Regions from separate parts of the Burkholderia plantarii genome, predicted to be linked through region 2. Evidence: predicted binding sites of a transcription regulator. Region 2 holds the regulator's gene; each other region holds the start of a gene.
What was found. The regulator NrdR, encoded in region 2, represses ribonucleotide reductase genes. The targets are predictions, from matches to a motif close to CACNANATNTNGTG.
Positions count from the first base shown of each region.

Region 1: a site for NrdR is predicted at 2,886-2,899, ahead of bpln_RS29745 (ribonucleoside triphosphate reductase). Genes of this name have one in related genera too.
Region 3: a site for NrdR is predicted at 1,923-1,936, ahead of bpln_RS02420 (ribonucleoside-diphosphate reductase subunit alpha). Genes of this name have one in related genera too.

Region 1 covers NZ_CP007213.1:3,069,100-3,075,760, forward strand. Annotated here, with positions in the region: gene bpln_RS38045 (rubredoxin) at 183-644, opposite strand; gene bpln_RS29735 (TetR/AcrR family transcriptional regulator) at 729-1,307, shown strand; gene bpln_RS29740 (YVTN family beta-propeller repeat protein) at 1,656-2,660, shown strand; gene bpln_RS29745 (ribonucleoside triphosphate reductase) at 2,940-4,970, shown strand; gene nrdD (anaerobic ribonucleoside-triphosphate reductase) at 5,081-5,287, shown strand; gene bpln_RS29755 (anaerobic ribonucleoside-triphosphate reductase activating protein) at 5,284-6,012, shown strand; gene ubiU (ubiquinone anaerobic biosynthesis protein UbiU) at 6,143-6,661, shown strand, end outside.
Region 2 covers NZ_CP007212.1:772,769-779,429, forward strand. Annotated here, with positions in the region: gene ybgC (tol-pal system-associated acyl-CoA thioesterase) at 1-309, opposite strand, end outside; gene bpln_RS03370 (SDR family NAD(P)-dependent oxidoreductase) at 421-1,167, opposite strand; ZMP/ZTP riboswitch at 1,429-1,529, shown strand; gene glyA (serine hydroxymethyltransferase) at 1,670-2,917, shown strand; gene nrdR (transcriptional regulator NrdR) at 2,924-3,403, shown strand; gene bpln_RS03385 (GspH/FimT family pseudopilin) at 3,561-4,130, shown strand; gene bpln_RS03390 (hypothetical protein) at 4,127-4,531, shown strand; gene bpln_RS03395 (PilW family protein) at 4,528-5,331, shown strand; gene bpln_RS03400 (pilus assembly PilX family protein) at 5,487-6,023, shown strand; gene bpln_RS03405 (type IV pilin protein) at 6,064-6,495, shown strand; gene bpln_RS03410 (DUF3318 domain-containing protein) at 6,658-6,661, opposite strand, start outside.
Region 3 covers NZ_CP007212.1:543,866-550,526, forward strand. Annotated here, with positions in the region: gene bpln_RS02405 (cytochrome C assembly family protein) at 1-836, shown strand, start outside; gene bpln_RS02410 (PP0621 family protein) at 850-1,170, shown strand; gene ampD (1,6-anhydro-N-acetylmuramyl-L-alanine amidase AmpD) at 1,167-1,748, shown strand; gene bpln_RS02420 (ribonucleoside-diphosphate reductase subunit alpha) at 2,207-5,212, shown strand; gene bpln_RS02425 (ribonucleotide-diphosphate reductase subunit beta) at 5,580-6,661, shown strand, end outside.

The sequences.
Region 1 (6,661 bases), on a different replicon from region 2:
CACGATCGGCTTGCGGACGGCTTGGGCGATCACGCCCGGGCGAGGCGCGGCCACGGCGGCCGGCATGCCGTCGGGCAGACGTGGAGGATGCAGGGGAAGGTGACGCCGACGACGGAAGCCGGGTACGACAATAACGCGGCGGGGCAACGGCCGGCGCCGTCGCCGCGGACCATGCCGCAGGCTCAAAACTCGGCCAGCACGAAATCCTCCTTGCCGACGTCGCAGAGCGGGCAGCGCCAGTCGTCGGGGACCTGCTCCCAGCGCGTGCCGGGCGCGATGCCGTGCTCGACGTCGCCGCTCGCCTCGTCGTAGATCCAGCCGCAGATCAGGCAGACGAACTGCCGGAAATCGCCGGGCGGCGGCACGGCGGGTGCTGCCCGCGCGAGCGCGGGTTCGACCGCCGCGCCCGCCCCGTCCGTTCGCGGCGCGCCGGCGGGCGGCTCGGCGGCGGTCGGCGCCGCGTCGAGACTCACTACCAGCGGCCCGGCGCCCGGCGCGCGGTCGGCGGCCAGACAGGCGTCGAGTCCACGATAGAGACGCTCGACGTCGTCGGCCGTCAGGTCGATGCGCAGCGGTTCGACGCCATCGGTCACGAGCCGGCGCGGAGCAAACTGCAGTTCGAGCGCGGTTCCTTTCTTGTACATGAAGCAGGCGGTTTCAATTTTCAGATACTGAATGGTATCTGTATACTTCCGGGCATTCAACCCGCATCCCGAATGGAGACACGCATGGCGAGGCTGACGCGCGAGGAAAGCCAGGCCCAGACCCGAACCCGGCTGCTGGAGGTGGCGGCCGCCCTGTTCGCGCGCGACGGCTACGCGGCCACCTCGCTCGAACGGATCGCCGAGGTGGCGGGCTTCAGCAAGGGCGCCGTCTATTCGAACTTCCAGGGCAAGGAGGCGCTGTTCCTGGAAATGCTCGAGGCGCACGGCCAGCAGAGCGTGGCCGACCTGCACGCGGCGATCGGCGAGGCCGCGACGATCGACGACGCGATCGAGCGGATCGCGGCCTGGGCGGACCGGCATTCGCGCGAGGGCAACTGGCCGCTGCTGGTGCTCGAATACGCGCGCCACGCGAAACCGGCCGAGACGTTTCGCGAATCGCAGGAAGCGGTGCTGCGCTCGCACTGGGGCGCGCTCGGCGAGCGGCTGCTCGCGCTCGCGCCCTCGCTCGCGATCGAGGCCGAGACGCTCGGCGCGCTGATCTTCGAGCTGACCTACGCGCCGGCCATGAGCTTCGTGAGCCGGCCGACCTCGGGCGACCTGCTGCGGGCCACGCTCGGCGGGCTGTTCGGCACGCGGCGCTGAGCCTTCAGGGGCATGGCACCCCCGCCTCGCAATCCGTTGCGTGCGCAACGAATATCCCATGCCCGGCGACATCGATTGCTGCGCCCGGCGGCACTTCGTTGCATGGCGCGCGGCGCATTATTCCACTCATGTCCGCGGCTCATCCGGTCATCCGCACAATGCATTGGACGTCTCGCGGCCACACCGGCTAACGTGCGTCACTGCCGTTCGCGCGACCGCGCGCCGACACGGTCCGGCTGACGAAACGCTTCGGCGCGCCTTACGGCACGCGGCAGCCACATCGACAGGCCACCGCGGGCCGCGCCCGGACGGCCTCGTTTTCGCCACACTCGCTCCAGGAAGTCCAGGATGTCCCGCTCTCCCGCCGCGCGCCTGCGCGTGCTGCTGCTGTCGCTCGCCTGCGCCGCCGGCGCCCCGCTCACCGCCCGCGCCGACAACGTGATCGTGCTCGATTCCGCCGAGGCCAAACTGAACCTGATCGACGAAGCCTCGCGCAAGGTCGTCGCGACGCTGCCGGCCGGCAAGGAACCGCATCACCTGATGATCACGCCCGACGGCCGCACGCTGCTCGTGGCGAACTCGGTGTCCGACAACCTGATGTTCGTCGATCCGCCCACCGGCCGCGTGACGGGCACCTTGCAGAACATCGAGGATCCGTACCAGCTCGGCTTCTCGCCCGACGGCAAATGGTTCGTCACGAACGCGCTGCGGCTCGACCGCGTCGACATCTACCATTACGGCGCGCCGCTGCATTTCACGCTGGCCAAACGCCTGCCGCTCGCGAGGATGCCGAGCCACATGACGTTCTCGATGGACAACCGCACCGTCTACGTGTCGCTGCAGGAGTCGGGCGAAGTGGCGGCGATCGACCTGCCGACCCAGACCGTCGCCTGGCGCGCGCAAGTGGGCCGCGACCCGGCCGGGCTCTGGATGACGCCCGACAACCGCCACCTGCTGGTGGGGATGACCGGCGAGGACGACGTCGCCGTGCTGGACTGCGTCACGCACGAGGTCGTGAAGCGCATCCATACCGGGCGCGGCGCGCACAACTTCCGCTCGCTCGATGACGGCCGCCACGTGGCCGTCACCAATCGCGTGGACAGCACGATCAGCGTGCTCGACTACACGACGCTCACCAGCACCGGCGACATCACCGGCCTGATGCCCGGCCCCGACGACATGGAGCTGAGCGCCGACAAACGCTTCCTGTGGGTCACGTTCCGCTTCTCGCGCCACGTCGGCGTGATCGACCTGGGCACGCGCAAGCTCGTCACGACGATCGCGGTGGGCCGCTCGCCGCACGGCATCTTCTTCGCCGACCGCGCGCCCGTGTACGCGCCGAACCCGGACTGACGCGCAGCCCGCGAGAATCGCCGCGCGGCAGGCGGCCATTCGCGACGATGCCGCGCGGCGTGCTCGACACGCGCCGAAGTCGCGCAACGGGCCCACCGGTAGCGAAAGATCGCCACCGCCGCGTGCGGGCGCGACGCGCCCCCCACGAAGCCGATCGTCGCGCACCGATGCCCGGCATGACGTGGAGCAAGCCCGGCGCCCGGCCGGCGCTCCTTCCGGCATGGATACCACATATAGTTATTTCCATTGCGAAATACACTACATGTTGGATATCAGCTCATGACCGTCGGACCCACCCATGTCAGCAAGCGCGATGGCCGCATCGTGCCGTTCGATCCGGCGCGCCTCGCCCGCGCGCTCGCAGCCGCCGCGCACGCCACCGATGAATTCGACGCGGCCGCGGCCGACACGCTCGCGCGCCTGATCACGTCGCGCCTCGCGGCCCGGGCCGGCCGGCCCGACACCGCGGCGGTACGGGCCGCCGCGCGGCAGGCACTGCTGGAACACGGCCATCGCGCCACGGCGCAAGCGTTCGAGTCCGGCCCGAACGGGCAGGCGGCGCCCGCCGCCGACACGCGCATCGAGGTCGGCGCCACCCTCGACGAATACCTGAACCGCTCGGACTGGCGCGTGAGCGCCAATGCCAACCAGGACTGGAGCCTCGGCGGCATGATCCTGAACACGAGCGGCAAGGTGGTGGCCAACTACTGGCTCGATCACGCCTATCCGCGCGAGATCGGCGCCGCGCACCGCTGCGGCGCGATCCACATCCACGATCTCGACATGCTGTCGGGCTATTGCGCGGGCTGGTCGCTGCGCCGGCTGCTGCACGAAGGCTTCAACGGCGTGCCGGGCAAGGTCGAGGCCACGCCGCCGAAGCACATGTCGTCGGCGGTCGGCCAGATCGTCAACTTCCTAGGCACGCTGCAGAACGAATGGGCCGGCGCGCAGGCGTTCTCGTCGTTCGACACGTACATGGCGCCGTTCGTGCGCGTCGACGGCCTCGACGAGGCGCAGGTCCGGCAATGCCTGCAGGAACTCGTCTACAACCTGAACGTGCCGAGCCGCTGGGGCACGCAGACGCCGTTCACGAACCTGACGTTCGACTGGACCTGCCCCGCCGACCTGCGCGACCAGGTGCCCTACGTGGGCGGGCGCGAGATGCCGTTCACCTACGGCGAGCTGCAGGCCGAGATGGACATGATCAACCGCGCCTACCTCGAGATCATGATGCGCGGCGACGCGAACGGCCGCGTGTTCACGTTTCCGATCCCCACCTACAACATCACGCGCGAGTTCGACTGGGATCATCCGAACACCACGCTGCTGTTCGACCTGACCGCGCGCTACGGCGTGCCGTATTTCCAGAACTTCATCAACAGCGAGCTGCAGCCGCAGGACGTGCGCTCGATGTGCTGCCGCCTCCAGCTCGACCTGCGCGAGCTGCTGCGGCGCGGCAACGGCCTGTTCGGCTCGGCCGAGCAGACCGGCAGCATCGGCGTGGTGACGCTGAACTGCGCGCGCATCGGCTACGAGTTCCGCCACGACGAACGCGGCCTGTTCGCGCGCGTCGACGAACTGCTGGAACTGGGGCGGCACAGCCTGGAAATCAAGCGCGCGCTGATCCAGCGCCTGATGGACGGCGGCCTCTACCCCTACACGCGGCGCTATCTCGGCACGCTGCGCAACCACTTCGGCACGCTCGGCGTGAACGGCGTGAACGAGATGATCCGCAACTTCACCGGCGACACCGACGACATCACCACGGAGGCCGGCCATCGGCTCGCGCTGCGGCTGATCGCCCATATCCGGGACCGCATCGCCGGCTTCCAGGAACAGACGGGCCACCTCTACAACCTCGAGGCGACGCCGGCCGAAGGCGCCACTTACCGCTTCGCCCGCGAGGACCGGCGCCGCTATCCGGACATCCTGCAGGCCGGCACGCCGGCCCAGCCGTACTACACGAACTCCACGCAGCTGCCCGCCGGCTTCACCGACGATCCGTTCGAGGCGCTCGCGCGCCAGGAGCCGCTGCAGGCCTGCTATACGGGCGGCACCGTGCTGCATCTGTACATGAACGAGGCCGTGTCGTCGGCCGACGCGTGCCGCGCGCTCGTCAGGCGTGCGCTGGAGCGGTTTCGCGTGCCCTACCTGACCGTGTCGCCGACGTTCTCGATCTGCCCGACGCACGGCTACCTGAGCGGGCGGCATGAGTTCTGCCCGAAGTGCGACGCCGAGCGGCTCGCCGACAAGGCCGCGCAAGCCGCGCGCCGCTGCGCCGAATTCGACGGCGCCTGCCCGCCGTCCTGACGCGCGGGGCCGCCGTCCATCCCGCGCGCCGCGCGCGCCCTCGCGCTCGCCCTTTTTACCGGCCATCTTTCGTCGGCCACTTTCATCGGCTTTCTCAAGGGTCATCCACCATGCACGATCACACCACTTCAACCGCCTCCCTCCCGGCCCTGCGCGACCACCCGGCAAGCCCGCCCGCCGTCGCGCTGGCCGATCACGAGCGCACCCGCTGCGAGATCTGGACGCGCGTGATGGGCTATCACCGCCCGGTCTCGGCGTTCAACACCGGCAAACAGGGCGAATTCGCCGAACGCTTGTTCTTCGTCCAGCCTCGTTGACGATGATCATTGAGCTGGCGCATGCCCCGAAACTTGGTGGCGTCGTACCGTTCTCGACGTGCGACTACCCGGGGCGGCTGGCCTGCGTGGTGTTCGTCTCTGGCTGCCCGTGGCGCTGCCATTACTGCCACAACCCGCATCTGCAGACGCGTGCCTGCCATGCCGGCCCGCAAGCCTGGGACGACACGCTGGCGTGGCTCGCGCGCCGCACGGGCCTGCTCGACGCCGTGGTGTTCTGCGGCGGCGAGCCGCTCGTGGAGCGGCACCTGCCGGCGATGATCGCGCAGGTCCGGCGCATGGGCTTCGCGGCCGCGCTGCATACGGGCGGCGCCTATCCGGACCGGCTCGCGCAGTGCCTGCCGATGCTCGAATGGGTCGGCTTCGACGTCAAGGCGCCGTTCACCGCCTACCCGCGCATCACGCAGGTCGCGCGCAGCGGCGCGGCGGCGGATCGCTCGCTCGGCCTGATCGCCGGTAGCGGCGTGGCGTTCGAATGCCGGATCACGATTCACCCGGCGCTGCTCGACGACGCCGACCTGCTGGCGGTCGCGCAGACGCTGGCGCAACGCGGCATCACGAAGCTCGTGCTGCAGCCGTTTCGCGGCACCGGCTGCACCTCGGCGCCGCTGCTGGACGCGCCGCTGCCGGCCGGCTACCCGGGGCCGGCGCTGCTGGACCGAATGCGCGCGGTGCTGCCCGCCGTCGAGGTGCGCCGTCACGCATGAGGCCCGACGCAGCGCCGACGCGGCAAGGCGCGCCACCGACGGGGCTGGGCGCGCCTTGCCGCGTACCCGCGCATCACCGATCCGGCGGGCTCGCGCGCGCCGGCCACGATCACGATCGACCATGAATGCCATGCCTGAGCTGAAGATTCCCGAACTCGTCTGCCCCGCCGGCAACCTGCCCGCCCTGCGCGCGGCCGTGGACGGCGGCGCCGATTGCGTCTACGTCGGGCTGAAGGGCGACACCAACGCGCGTGCGTTCCCGGGCCTGAATTTCGACCGCAACACGCTGGCCGACGGCGTGCGGCATGCCCATGCGGCCGGCAGCAAGGTGCTGCTCGCGATCAACACCTACGCGAGCGGCGCCGACCTCTCGCACTGGACCCACGCGATCGACCTGGCGGCCGGGATCGGCATCGACGCGATCATCGTCGCCGATCCCGCGCTGATGGCCTACGCGGCGCGCGTCCATCCGTCATTGCGGCTGCATCTGTCGGTGCAGGGCTCGGTCACGAGCCACGCCGGCATCAACTTCCTGCGCGACGAGTTCGGCATCCAGCGCGCCGTGCTGCCGCGCGTGCTGTCGCTCGAACAGATCGCGAATACGGTGGCCAACACTTCGGTTGAGATCGAGGTGTTCGGCTTCGGCAGC
Region 2 (6,661 bases):
GGCGCGGCCGAAGCGCTCGATCCGGCTCCTGACCGTCAGCAGGTCGTCGAGCCGGGCCGGGGCGCGGTAGTCGACGGCGGTATCGCGCACCACGAACATCGCTCCCGTTTCGGCGCCTACCCGGTGCTGGTCGAGGCCGCATGCTCGCAGCCATTCGGTGCGGGCCCGCTCGAAATACTTCAGATAGTTCGCGTGGAAGACGATGCCGCCGGCGTCGGTGTCCTCGTAATACACGCGAACCGGCCAGTCGAACGAAAAGGCGGTGTTGGGCGGTCCGGACGGTCGATTGGGCGGATTCATGGCGCGCATTCTACCGGAAGCTTTCGCGCCGTTTGGTAACCGAATGTTGCGCGTGCGACGACTGGCCCGAGGGCGCCCGAAGGCCGACCGGAGCGGGCTCCGGGCGATTTCCGGAAGGGCTCAGCCGCGGTGGACGGCGAGGCCGGCCGGTGCCTGGGCGACGGGCATCATCTCGACCGTGTTGATGTTGACGTGGGCGGGGCGCGTCGCGATCCAGTAGATGGTATCGGCGATGTCCTCGGCCGTGAGCGGCTGGACGTTGGCGTAGACGTTCGAGGCCTTGGTGTCGTCGCCGCGGAAGCGCACGTTCGAGAACTCGGTGCCGCCGCAGAGGCCCGGCTCGATGTCGGTCACGCGCAGCGGCGTACCGAGCAGGTCGGTGCGCAGGTTCAGGCTGAATTGTCGGACGAATGCCTTGGTCGCGCCGTAGACGTTGCCGCCCGCGTAGGGATAGGTGCCGGCAACCGAGCCGAGGTTGAAGATGTGACCGCGGCCGCGCGCGATCATGCCGGGCAGCAGCGTGTGCGTGACGGTGACGAGGCCCGAGCAGTTGGTGTCGATCATGGTCTGCCACTCGTCGAGGCTGGCCTTCTGGGCCGGCTCCACGCCGAGCGCGAGGCCGGCATTGTTGACGAGCACGTCGATGTCGGCGAATCCGGCGGGCAGGCCTTTCAGCACGGCGTCGACGGCGGCGCGGTCGCGCACGTCGAGCTCGACGGGCAGCAGGGCCTCGCCCAGTTCGGCGGCAAGCGCGTCGAGACGATCCTTGCGGCGCGCGCTGGCGACGACGCGATGGCCGCCCTTGACGAAGGCCCTGGCGATGGCGGCGCCGAATCCTGCGGATGCGCCGGTGACGAACACGATCATTGCTGCTGCTCCTGGTCGGTGAGGTGAAGCGATGGGGAACGCGTTAGCCTACTGACATTGCCGCGTTGCGGCAAGGCGACGCCGCGTGACGCCGGCATCGACGTGCAGGCGGTTTTCGGGCTGCCTTGGTGCATTGCGGAAAACGTGCAAATCCCCGCTGGACGGGGCCGCCAGCCTGATTTTGTTTGCTCCCCGATTGCGCCGGCGGGCGGCCCGGCCGGTTGCCTATTCACCATGCATCCAATAAACTACGGCGCTAATCACCCCCTGCGTGACTGGCGATAGAACCCTCCGGGGTCAAGGTGGAGCGTCCCACCGTGAAGCGCAGGGTGCCGTTTTTGCCGTTCGCCTGGGCAGCCGTTGTGCGCCGTTGCGTGCATCGCCGGTGGCTGTCCCGCCTCGCGTCAACCGGATTCTTCCGCCACGTCGGGCTGGCCATGCCGCCAGCAACGCAATGTACTCGGCCGCCTCGGTCAACCTGTACACACTTAACGGAAACCGTATGTTTGACAGAGCCCAAAGCACCATCGCGAACGTTGATCCCGACCTCTGGCAGGCGATCCAGCAGGAAAACCAGCGCCAGGAAGATCACATCGAGCTGATCGCCTCCGAGAACTACACGAGCCCGGCCGTGATGGCCGCGCAAGGCTCGCAGCTGACCAACAAGTACGCCGAGGGCTATCCCGGCAAGCGCTACTACGGCGGTTGCGAATACGTGGACGTGGTCGAACAGCTGGCGATCGACCGCGTCAAGGCGCTGTTCGGCGCGGACGCGGCCAACGTGCAGCCGAACTCGGGCTCGCAGGCCAACCAGGGCGTGTTCTTCGCGATGTTGAAGCCCGGCGACACGATCATGGGGATGAGCCTCGCGCACGGCGGCCACCTCACGCACGGCTCGCCGGTGAACATGTCGGGCAAGTGGTTCAACGTGGTGAGCTACGGCCTGAACGAAGACGAGGACATCGACTACGAAGCGGCCGAAAAGCTGGCACAGGAACACAAGCCGAAGATGATCGTGGCGGGCGCGTCGGCGTTCGCGCTGAAGATCGACTTCGAGCGTCTGGCGAGGATCGCGAAGTCGGTGGGCGCGTACCTGATGGTGGACATGGCGCACTACGCGGGGCTGATCGCGGCGGGCGTGTATCCGAACCCGGTGCCGCACGCGGACTTCGTGACGACGACCACGCACAAGAGCCTGCGCGGCCCGCGCGGCGGGGTGATCCTGATGAGGGCCGAGTACGAGAAGCCGATCAACTCGGCGATCTTCCCGGGGATCCAGGGTGGCCCGCTGATGCACGTGATCGCGGCGAAGGCGGTGGCGTTCAAGGAAGCGGCGCAGCCGGAGTTCAAGGCGTATCAGCAGCAGGTGGTGGAGAACGCGCGGGTGCTGGCGCAGACGCTGGTCAAGCGCGGGCTGCGGATCGTGTCGGGTCGCACGGAAAGCCACGTGATGCTGGTGGACCTGCAGGCGAAGAAGATCACGGGCAAGGCGGCGGAAGCGGCGCTGGGCGCGGCGCACATCACGGTGAACAAGAACGCGATTCCGAACGATCCGGAGAAGCCGTTCGTGACGAGCGGGATTCGTCTGGGTTCGCCGGCGATGACGACGCGCGGCTTCGGCGCGAAGCAAGCCGAGATCGTCGGCAACCTGATCGCCGACGTGCTCGACAATCCGGAAGACACGGCGACCATCGAGCGCGTGCGCGCGCAGGTGGCCGAGCTGACGAAGCAGTTCCCGGTCTACCGCTGATCGGTCATGCGCTGTCCGTTCTGCCGGCACGACGACACGCAGGTGGTGGATTCGCGCGTGTCCGAGGACGGCGCCGCGATTCGCCGGCGCCGCCGCTGCTCCGCCTGCGACAAGCGTTTCACCACGTATGAACGGGTCGAGCTGGCGTTGCCGGCCGTCGTCAAGAAGGACGGCAGCCGCACCGAGTTCGACCGCCGCAAGCTCGTCGCGAGCATGCAACTGGCGTTGCGCAAGCGCCCGGTGGCGGCGGACGCGATCGATGCGGCGGTGTCGCGCATCGAATACCAGCTGCTCGCCACCGGCGAGCGCGAGGTGCGCAGCGAAAAGCTCGGCGAACTCGTGATGAACGAGTTGCGCGGCCTCGACACGATCGCCTACGTGCGGTTCGCGTCGGTTTACCGGCGCTTCGAGGACGTCTCCGAATTCGCCGACGTCATCGAGGAATTCCGCCGCTCGGGGCCGTCGAAGACGCCCCGCAAGCGCTGACTCCACCCTTCCCGATTTCATTTCCGGTCTCCTGAAGCCGATCTCGCCGTGACGATTGTCACCGGCGCGGTCGGCTCACGCCATTCGGCCGTCCGGCCAATGGCGCGCCCGCGTTCGCCCCGCTACAGTCGTTGCGTCGTGTCGGCGGAGCGGGATCATGCGGGACAGAAGCAGGGCGGCGGGCGTCACGCTCGTCGAATCGATGGTGGCGCTCGCGCTGGTGGCGCTCGTCGCGACCTATGCGATGCCGTCGTTCGTCGCGTGGCGGCAGCGCGACCAGGTGGATGCGCGCGCAACGACCATGCTCGCCGCGCTCGCGGCGGCGCGTGTCGAATCGGTCGCGCGCGGCGTGCGCGTCGCGCTGTGCCGCGGCGATGGCGGCGCCGGGCCGCCTTGCGTCGAGGCCCGGCAGCGCTGCGACGGCGACGGCGCGTGGTCGTGCGCATGGGCGGTGGTGGCGCTCGATGTGACGGCGCCGGGCGGCCCGGCGCGCGGCACGGTCCTGCGCAGGATTCCGGCCGATCCCGGCGTACGCGTCGACGGCGCCGCGGCCGACGTCGTGTTCACGCCGCCCGTCGGGCAGGTGATCGGCGGCTTCCGGCGCTTCGACTTTTCACCAGGTGCGCCGACCTCCGCAACGGGGGCGGCCGATGCCTCGCGTTGCCTGAGGATTGCAGCCGGCGGCCGGGCCCGGCTGTCGCCGGGACGCTGCGGAGCCGCCCGATGAGGCATGCACGGGCGGCAATGGCCGGCAGTTCGCTGCTCGAAGTCGCGATCGCGTTGCTGCTGCTGGCCGGGGCGACGGTCGGCGTGCTCGGCACGCAACTCACGATGCGCCATCTCGAGACCGATCTGGCGATGCGTGTGCAGGCGTGGCGGCTCGCGGATTCGCGTGCCGAACTGGCGCGCAGCGAAAGCGTGTCGACGGTCGACTGGGCGCGCGCCACGCCCGACCTGCCCGGCGCGCGGTTCGATGAAGCGACGCGCGACGGCCACGCGCTCGTCACCGTGTTCTGGCGGCGTCGCGGTCATGGCGCGGCACCGCGCGCTTGCGATCAATGGGCGAGCGGCACGCGCGAGCCGGCCGGCTGTGTCGCACTGGCTTATTCCGAGGGTCCATTGCCGTGAGAAAGCGCCGTCAGCGCGCGCACACGCTGGTCGAGGCGCTCGTCGCGTTGGCGCTGGCGGCGTTCGTACTGGCCGCCGCCGTGGCGCTGTACCGGACCCAGCGTGCTGCCTATGGCGCGTCGGTCGATGCCGCGCGAGCGCGCGACGCGGCGGCGGTCGCACTGACGCTCGTCGCGCAGTCGGTGCGGATGGCGGGCTTCGTGCCGCTCGATGCGCGCATGGCCGGTGTCGCGCCGCTGTTCGGATGCTCGTCGGGGCGCGTGGCCGGTGACGCCACGCGGCCGGCCTGTTTTGCCGAGACCGACGGCTCCGATGGCTTGCTCGTGCGCTATGTCGGCGATGCCGTCTCCACCTGGCCGACCGCGGACGGGCGCGTGACCGACTGCCTGGGGCAGGGCGTCGGCGCCGTGGGCGACCGGCCGCTGGTCGTCAACCGCTATTTCGTGCGGTCAGGCAGGTCGGCGCGCGGCCCGGAGCTGTATTGCGAGGGCAGCGGCCGGCCCGGCGTCGCGCAGCCGCTCGTGGAAGGCATCGAACGCCTGCGTCTGCGGTATCGGCTGCGAGGGAGGGCTGCATGGCGAGACGCCTCGGCTTTGGCGGCCGGCGCGTGGCGCGAGGTCGTCGCGATCGAAGTCTGCGTGCAGGTGCGAGGCACGGCGCCGGCGCAGGCCGCACGCTATCTCGATTGCGACGGCACGATGCAGAGGAGCCGCGACGGGCGGCGCCGCTGGAGCGCGCGGCGTTGGCTGTCGTTGCGAAACGCCGGCCTGCCGGCGGGCGCATCGGGAGCGGAGAAATGAATCAGGTGGAGGCCGCGAAGTCGTCGGCAGGTCCGAGTCGCGCGGCGTCACGAGCCCATCCGAACGGCGCCGGGCGTCGGCATGCAGCCGGGCATGGCGCAGCCGTCGGCCGGCTGCGTCGCCGCGCGCGATCGACGGCCTCGGCCTTGCCGGGGGTGCTGACGATCATCGCGGCGCTACTGGTCGCGAGCGCGGGCTGGTTCGAGATGTCGATCACCGATGCCCGATCGGTGGGCGCCTATGCGTCACGCAGCATCGCGCTGCATGCGGCCGAGGCCGCGCTCGACGCCTGCGAGCGTCGTCTCGCCGAGCGCGTTTCGTTCGTCGCCGAGACGGCTCCAGCGCCCGCGAACGTGCCGACGCCCGTCGTCCACCATGCATCGATGGCGATGCAGCCGGCCGGTGCGAGTGCGTCGTCGGCCGAGCCGTTCATGTGGCGGCAGCCGGGCGCGCTCGACGGCCCGTCGGCATGGCGGCCGTTCGCGTCCTGGCCCGGCGCGGTCGTGCCGCCAGCCTGCCTGATCGAGCGTTGGCCGATCGCGTCGCGCCCGCGCTGGCGTGCCTATGTGATCACGGCGCGCGGCACCGGCGCGACGCCCACGACGACGGCCTGGCTGCAACTGCAGCTTGCGTTCGACGATACGCGTCGCGTCGCGCGTCGCTGGCGCCGTGTGGCGGCGCCGCCGTCATGAGGGAGGGGAAGCGATGTCTATCCGATGCATCGGGGCGGCCATGAAAGCACGACGCCGCCCGGGCTTCACGCTCGTCGAGCTGGCGATCGCGCTGGCCGTGGCGGCGCTGATCGCCGCGTTCGCGGTGCCGTCGTACCGGCGGCAGATCGCACGCGGCCATCGGCTCGGGGCGGTGACGGCGCTGTACCGCGCCGCTCACGAACTGGCGGCACGCAGCCACTTCGAGCCGCCGGACCACGAGCTGGCGCTCGGCAACGTGCCCGAGCAGGGCGCGCCCGTCTACCGTCTGTCGGTGCGCGCGGCGCCCGACGGCGGTGGTTACGTGCTGATCGCGACGCCGGTCGGGGAAGGGCCGATGCGAGATGACCGATGCGGCAGCTATCTGCTGAGCGCGGACGGCGCGCGCCGCAATCGATCGCGTGGCGCGACGGGCGCCGGCGAGGTGCGGGACGGCTGCTGGACGATGCTTTGAAACAAGGGCGTGCCACGCCGGTGATCGCCGGCAGGAGGCGTGAACCGCCGTGATGTGGAAGGGGGCAGCGGCAGGCAAGGCAGCGAAGCGGCCACGCACCCTGCCTCCGCGCGCGCCTCGCCTCGCGCCCGCCTGCCTGCGCGAGAGAGCCTTCCCCCGACGTTAC
Region 3 (6,661 bases), 230 kb from region 2:
GGGCGCACCGTTCCGGCCTCGTGCAGCCGCTCGCCGCGAGCGTGCCGCCGGTGCCGGGCGAGCCCGGCGCATCGGCCGCCGCCGTGGGCGGCACGGGCCGCGCGCTGCTGTTCGCGGCGCTGCTCGCGCATGGCGTGCTGCTGCATGCCACGATCTTCCCGCACGACGCGATGGTGTTCGGCTTCGCGTTCGCGCTGTCGGCGATGTTCTGGCTCGGCGCGGGCATCTACTGGATCGAGAGCTTCTTCTTCCCGCTCGACGGCCTGCGCCTGCTGGTGCTGCCGCTCGCCTGCCTCGCCTCGCTGCTGCCGCTCGTGTTCGGCGGCGTGCGCGTGCTGCCCTATGCCGCCGCGCCATTGTTCAAGATGCACTTCCTGATCGCGAACATCGCCTATGGATTGTTCGCGATCGCGGCGCTGCACGCGGTGCTGATGCTGATGACCGAGCGCCGTCTGCAGGCGTTGCGGCAGGGTGGCAGGATCGACTCGGCGGGCGTGTTCACGAGCTGGCTCGAAACGCTGCCGCCGCTGCTCACGCTCGAGAAGCTGCTGTTCCGCCTGATCGGCGCCGGCTTCGTGCTGCTCACGCTGACGCTCGCCTCGGGCATCCTGTTCAGCGAGCAGGTCGATGCGCGCGCGCTGCGCTTCGACCACAAGACGGTGTTCGCGATCCTCTCGTGGTTCATGTTCGGCGGCATCCTCGTCGCGCGTCGGCTGTCCGGCTGGCGCGGGCGCGGTGCCGCGCGCTGGGTGCTGGCCTCGTTCGGCGCGCTGCTGCTCGCCTACGTCGGCAGCCGTTTCGTGCTCGAGGTGCTGCTGCACCGTTCCGTGGTCTGATGGTCTCAAAGCGATGCGTAACCTTCTGCTGTTGATCCTCCTCTTCATCGCCGGCTCCTGGGTCTCGCGCAAGCTGCGCCAGGCGCAGGAGCGCACGAGCCGCGGCGGCGCCGCGCCCGGCGCAGCCTCCTGGCCGGCCGGCGCGCGCGCGCCCGGCCAGGGCGGCCCGCGTCCGTCGGCGGCCCGCGCGCCCTCGCTGCCGGAGCCGATGGTGCGCTGCGCGGTGTGCGGCGTGCATACGCCGAAGGGAGACGCGATCGCGGCCGGCGGCGACTACTTCTGCAGCCGCGAGCACGCGGCCCGTCACGCGGCGGCGGCGCGCGACGCGCAATGAGCGCGGTGTTCGAGGTCGGCGCCGACGGCTGGGTGCCGGGCGCGCGCCACGCGCCGTCGCCGAATCACGAGGCGCGGCCGGCCGGCGTGGTGCCGATGCTGGTGGTGGTCCACAACATCAGCCTGCCGCCCGGCGAGTTCGGCGGCGACGCGATCGTCGCGCTGTTCCAGAACCGGCTCGACTGCAACGTGCATCCCTATTACGACGCGAACCTGCGCGGACTGCGCGTGTCGGCGCACTTCCTGATCGCGCGCGACGGCGAGCTGATCCAGTTCGTGTCGTGCGAGGCGCGTGCCTGGCACGCCGGCGTCTCGACCTTCCTCGGCCGCGAGCGCTGCAACGACTTCTCGATCGGCATCGAGCTCGAGGGCGCCGACGACGTGCCGTTCGAGCCCGCCCAATACGTGACGCTCGCGGCGCTGGTGCGCGCGCTCGCGACCCGCTATCCGGTCGAGGCGCTCGCCGGCCACTCGGACATCGCGCCGGGCCGCAAGACCGATCCCGGTCCGCACTTCGATTGGCAACGCCTGGCGGCCGATACCGGTCTGCCGCCCGAATCCTTTCCTTACCGTCACTAACGGGCGCGACGTCGGCGCGCGTCGCGCCGACCCGAGGGCGTCATGAAACGGCCCGATCCGTTGCCCCGTCTGCACTCGCCTGATGTCAAGCCAAATCGCGCCGGGCAGGGCCAAATTTTCCATTTTGAGATAGCTCTATCGTCCACTATACTTGGTGCTAGTTGATGAGTTTCTCACTAGATGTAGTGTTCAGAGAGTGGGCGCTTCAGGCGATCCGCTCCGGCCGGCAGGTGATGCCGGGAAACTCGCGGCGCGGTGTGCGGCCAGGCCCGGCACACCGCGACCCGTGCAGACACGAGCGGCAAGGGGCGCGATACGCATGACGAAAGCAGACGTCGAATCATCGGTATCGCGCGGCCCGTGCCGCTTTTTCGTTCTGCCGCATGCGCCCCAGCGCGCGCGTTAATCGTTCACATCCGCGGATCTCTCCGCACCATCCAGCACCAGGAGCTTTGCACATGCAAACGACCGACACCGGGACGTCCCAATTCGAGAGCGCCCAGAGCCGCCCTCTTGGCACGGCTTCGCAGGGCGCGCCCGCGCTCGCGCCGCAAGCGACGTTCGCCGACTACAAGGTGATCCGCCGTAACGGCAGCGTGGTGGCTTTCGAGCCCTCGAAGATCGCGATCGCCGTGACGAAGGCGTTCCTCGCGGTCAATGGCGGCCAGGGCGCCGCGTCGGCCCGCGTGCGCGAGCTCGTCGAGCAGCTGACGCAGAGCGTGGTGCGCGCGCTCGTGCGCAGCCGCCCGAACGGCGGCACGTTCCATATCGAGGATATCCAGGATCAGGTCGAGCTCGCGCTGATGCGCGGCGGCGAGCACAACGTCGCGCGTGCCTACGTGCTGTACCGCGAGAAGCGTCACCTCGAGCGCGCGCACAGCGATGCCCCGGCCGACGCACAGGCCGGCGCGGCCGGCATCAACGTGACCGACGCCGGCGTCACGCGTCCGCTCGACATGGGCGCGCTGCGCGGCCTGATCGCCTCGGCCTGCGAAGGGCTCGGCAGCGCCGTCAACCCGGATCCGATCGTCGCCGAGACGGTGAAGAACCTCTACGACGGCGTGCCGATGAGCCAGGTCTACGACTCGGCGATCCTGGCCGCGCGCACCATGATCGAGAAGGACCCGGCCTACAGCCAGGTGACGGCACGCATCCTGCTGCACACGATCCGCCGCGAGATCCTCGGCGAGGAAGTCGCGCAGGGCGAGATGCAGGCGCGCTACGCCGAATACTTCCCGCAGTTCCTGAAGCGCGGCGTCGAAGCCGAGCTGCTCGACGACAAGCTGCTGCAGTTCGACCTGGTGCGTCTGGGCGAGGCGCTCGACGCGAGCCGCGACCTGCAGTTCGGCTATCTCGGCCTGCAGACGCTGTACGACCGCTACTTCCTGCACGTCGACGGCACGCGCATCGAAATGCCGCAGGCATTCTTCATGCGCGTCGCGATGGGCCTGTCGCTGAACGAGATCGACCGCGAAGCGCGCGCGATCGAGTTCTACAACGTGCTGTCGAGCTTCGACTTCATGAGCTCCACCCCGACGCTGTTCAACTCGGGCACGCGCCGCTCGCAGCTGTCGTCGTGCTACCTGACGACGGTCGCCGACGATCTCGACGGCATTTATGAAGCGCTGAAGGAAAACGCGCTGCTCTCGAAGTTCGCGGGCGGCCTCGGCAACGACTGGACGCGCGTGCGCGCGCTCGGCTCGCATATCAAGGGCACGAACGGCAAGTCGCAGGGCGTCGTGCCGTTCCTGAAGGTCGTCAACGACACGGCGGTGGCCGTGAACCAGGGCGGCAAGCGCAAGGGCGCCGTCTGCGCGTACCTCGAAACCTGGCACCTCGACATCGAGGAGTTCCTCGAGCTGCGCAAGAACACCGGCGACGACCGCCGCCGCACCCACGACATGAACACGGCGAACTGGATTCCCGACCTGTTCATGAAGCGCGTGATGGAAGGCACCGACTGGACGCTGTTCTCGCCGTCCACCTGCCCGGACCTGCACGACAAGTTCGGCGCCGAGTTCGAGGCCGCCTACCGCGGCTACGAGGACAAGGTCGCGCGCGGCGAGCTGAAGCTGTTCAAGAAGATCCCGGCGCAGCAGCTCTGGCGCAAGATGCTCGGCATGCTGTTCGAGACCGGCCACCCGTGGATCACGTTCAAGGATCCCTGCAACGTGCGCTCGCCGCAGCAGCACGTCGGCGTGGTCCACTCGTCGAACCTCTGCACCGAAATCACGCTGAACACGAGCGACGCCGAGATCGCGGTCTGCAACCTCGGCTCGGTCAACCTCGTCGCGCACCTGGTCAAGCAGGCCGACGGCAGCTATGCGCTCGACCACGACAAGCTCAAGCGCACGGTCAGCGTGGCGATGCGCATGCTCGACAATGTCATCGACATCAATTACTACGCGGTCGCCAAGGCGCGTAACTCGAACCTGAAGCACCGTCCGGTCGGCCTCGGCATCATGGGCTTCCAGGACTGCCTGCACCTGCTGCGCACGCCGTTCTCGTCGGACGCGGCGGTCGAGTTCGCCGACCGCTCGATGGAAGCGGTCTGCTACTACGCCTACTGGGCGTCGACCGAGCTGTCGCAGGAACGCGGCCGCTACTCGAGCTACCGCGGCTCGCTGTGGGATCGCGGCATCCTCCCGCAGGACACCCTGAAGCTGCTCGAGGAAGCGCGCGGCGGCTACGTCGAGGTCGACATGAGCAGCTCGCTCGACTGGGCGTCGCTGCGCGAGCGGATCTCGGTCCACGGCATGCGCAACTCGAACTGCATCGCGATCGCGCCGACCGCGACCATCTCGAACATCATCGGCGTCTCGCCGTGCATCGAGCCGACCTTCCAGAACCTGTTCGTGAAGTCGAACCTGTCGGGCGAGTTCACGGTCGTCAACGAGTACCTGGTGCGCGACCTGAAGGAGCGCGGCCTGTGGGACGAGGTGATGGTCGCCGACCTGAAGTACTTCGACGGCATGCTCTCGCGCATCGACCGGATCCCGTCGGACCTGCGCGCGATCTACGCGACCGCGTTCGAAGTCGATCCGAAGTGGCTGGTCGAGGCGGCCTCGCGCCGTCAGAAGTGGATCGACCAGGCCCAGTCGCTCAACATCTTCATGGCGGGCGCCTCGGGCAAGAAGCTCGACGAGATCTACAAGCTCGCCTGGCTGCGTGGTCTGAAGACCACCTACTACCTCCGCACGATGGCGGCCACGCACGTCGAGAAGTCGACGGTCGCGCACGGCGCGTTGAACGCCGTGCCGTCCTCGGGTGACACCGGCGGTGGCTCGGCGGGTGGTGCCGCGGGCGGCGCGCAAGGCGCGGCCGGTGGCTTCGGCGCGGCGGGCGGTTCGTCCTCCGGCGCGCTCAACGCGGCGGCGGCCGAGGCGGGGATCGAAATCGATGGCCCGGTCTGCATGATGCGTCCGGGCGATCCTGGCTTCGAGGAATGCGAGGCCTGCCAGTAACGGCGGCCGGCATGTGACGAAGGCGGCGCGCGCAATCCCGGCAGCAATCGACATCGACGGTTGAACTGCGCGCCGCCGTCGACTACAAAACGGATAAGGAATCCGTACTTTGGCCGCCTCGCGACACGCATTCGCGAATGCCGGCAACGCGTGCCGCGAGCGAGGTCGATCGCACCCGCGACGATCATCGCCCGACACGCCGGTCACATCGCATCACACGCGAGCTGCATGTCGCGATCGAATCCGCGCTGCGCAAAGTGTTGTATCAAGGTCGCAACGCGAATCGAAAAAGGAATTTTCGTGAGCGAACCCTTTTATCGCTCATGAAAAGATGGTACAAACCGTTCTAAATTGATGGTGAGAATTTATGCTCAATTGGGATGACGAGAAGACGGCCGTAACTCCCGCGAGCGGAGCGCAGCGCGCTCCCGCAGGAATGGCTGTCGGAGTGCAGGCCACGACGCCTGCCGCTCATCAGGTTCCGTCGGTACGCGACATTTTCGAAGGTGATCTCGCGGTCGCGCCGCATGCTTCCGCGTCGGCCACCGTCGCCGGCTCGCAGGAGCGGGTCAATATCGCCGACAAGCGCATCATCAACGGCAAGACCGACGTCAATCAGTTGGTGCCGTTCAAATACAAGTGGGCGTGGGAAAAGTATCTGGCCGGTTGCGCGAACCACTGGATGCCGCAGGAAATCAACATGTCCCGCGACATCGCGCTGTGGAAGGATCCGAACGGCCTGACCGAAGACGAGCGCCGCATCGTCCGGCGCAACCTCGGTTTCTTCGTCACCGCCGACTCGCTCGCCGCGAACAACATCGTGCTGGGCACCTATCGCCACATCACGGCGCCCGAGTGCCGGCAGTTCCTGCTGCGCCAGGCGTTCGAGGAAGCGATCCACACCCACGCCTACCAGTACATCGTCGAATCGCTGGGCCTCGATGAAGGCGAGATCTTCAACGCCTATCACGAGGTCAGCTCGATTCGCGACAAGGACGAATTCCTGATCCCGTTCATCCACACGCTGACCGATCCGGCGTTCGTGACGGGCACGCAGGACGCGGACCAGAAGTTGCTGAAGTCGCTGATCGTGTTCGCCTGCATCATGGAAGGCCTGTTCTTCTATGTCGGCTTCACGCAGATCCTCGCGCTCGGCCGCCAGAACAAGATGACGGGTGCCGCGGAGCAATACCAGTACATCCTGCGCGACGAGTCGATGCACTGCAATTTCGGCATCGACCTGATCAACCAGATCAAGCTCGAGAACCCGCATCTCTGGACGCCGGAGTTCCGCGCCGAGATCCGCGAACTGTTCAAGCATGCGGTCGAACTCGAGTACCGCTATGCTGAAGACACGATGCCGCGTGGCGTGCTTGGCCTGAACGCCGCAATGTTCAAGAGCTATCTGCGCTTCATCGCGAACCGTCGCTGCCAGCAGATCGGTCTCGA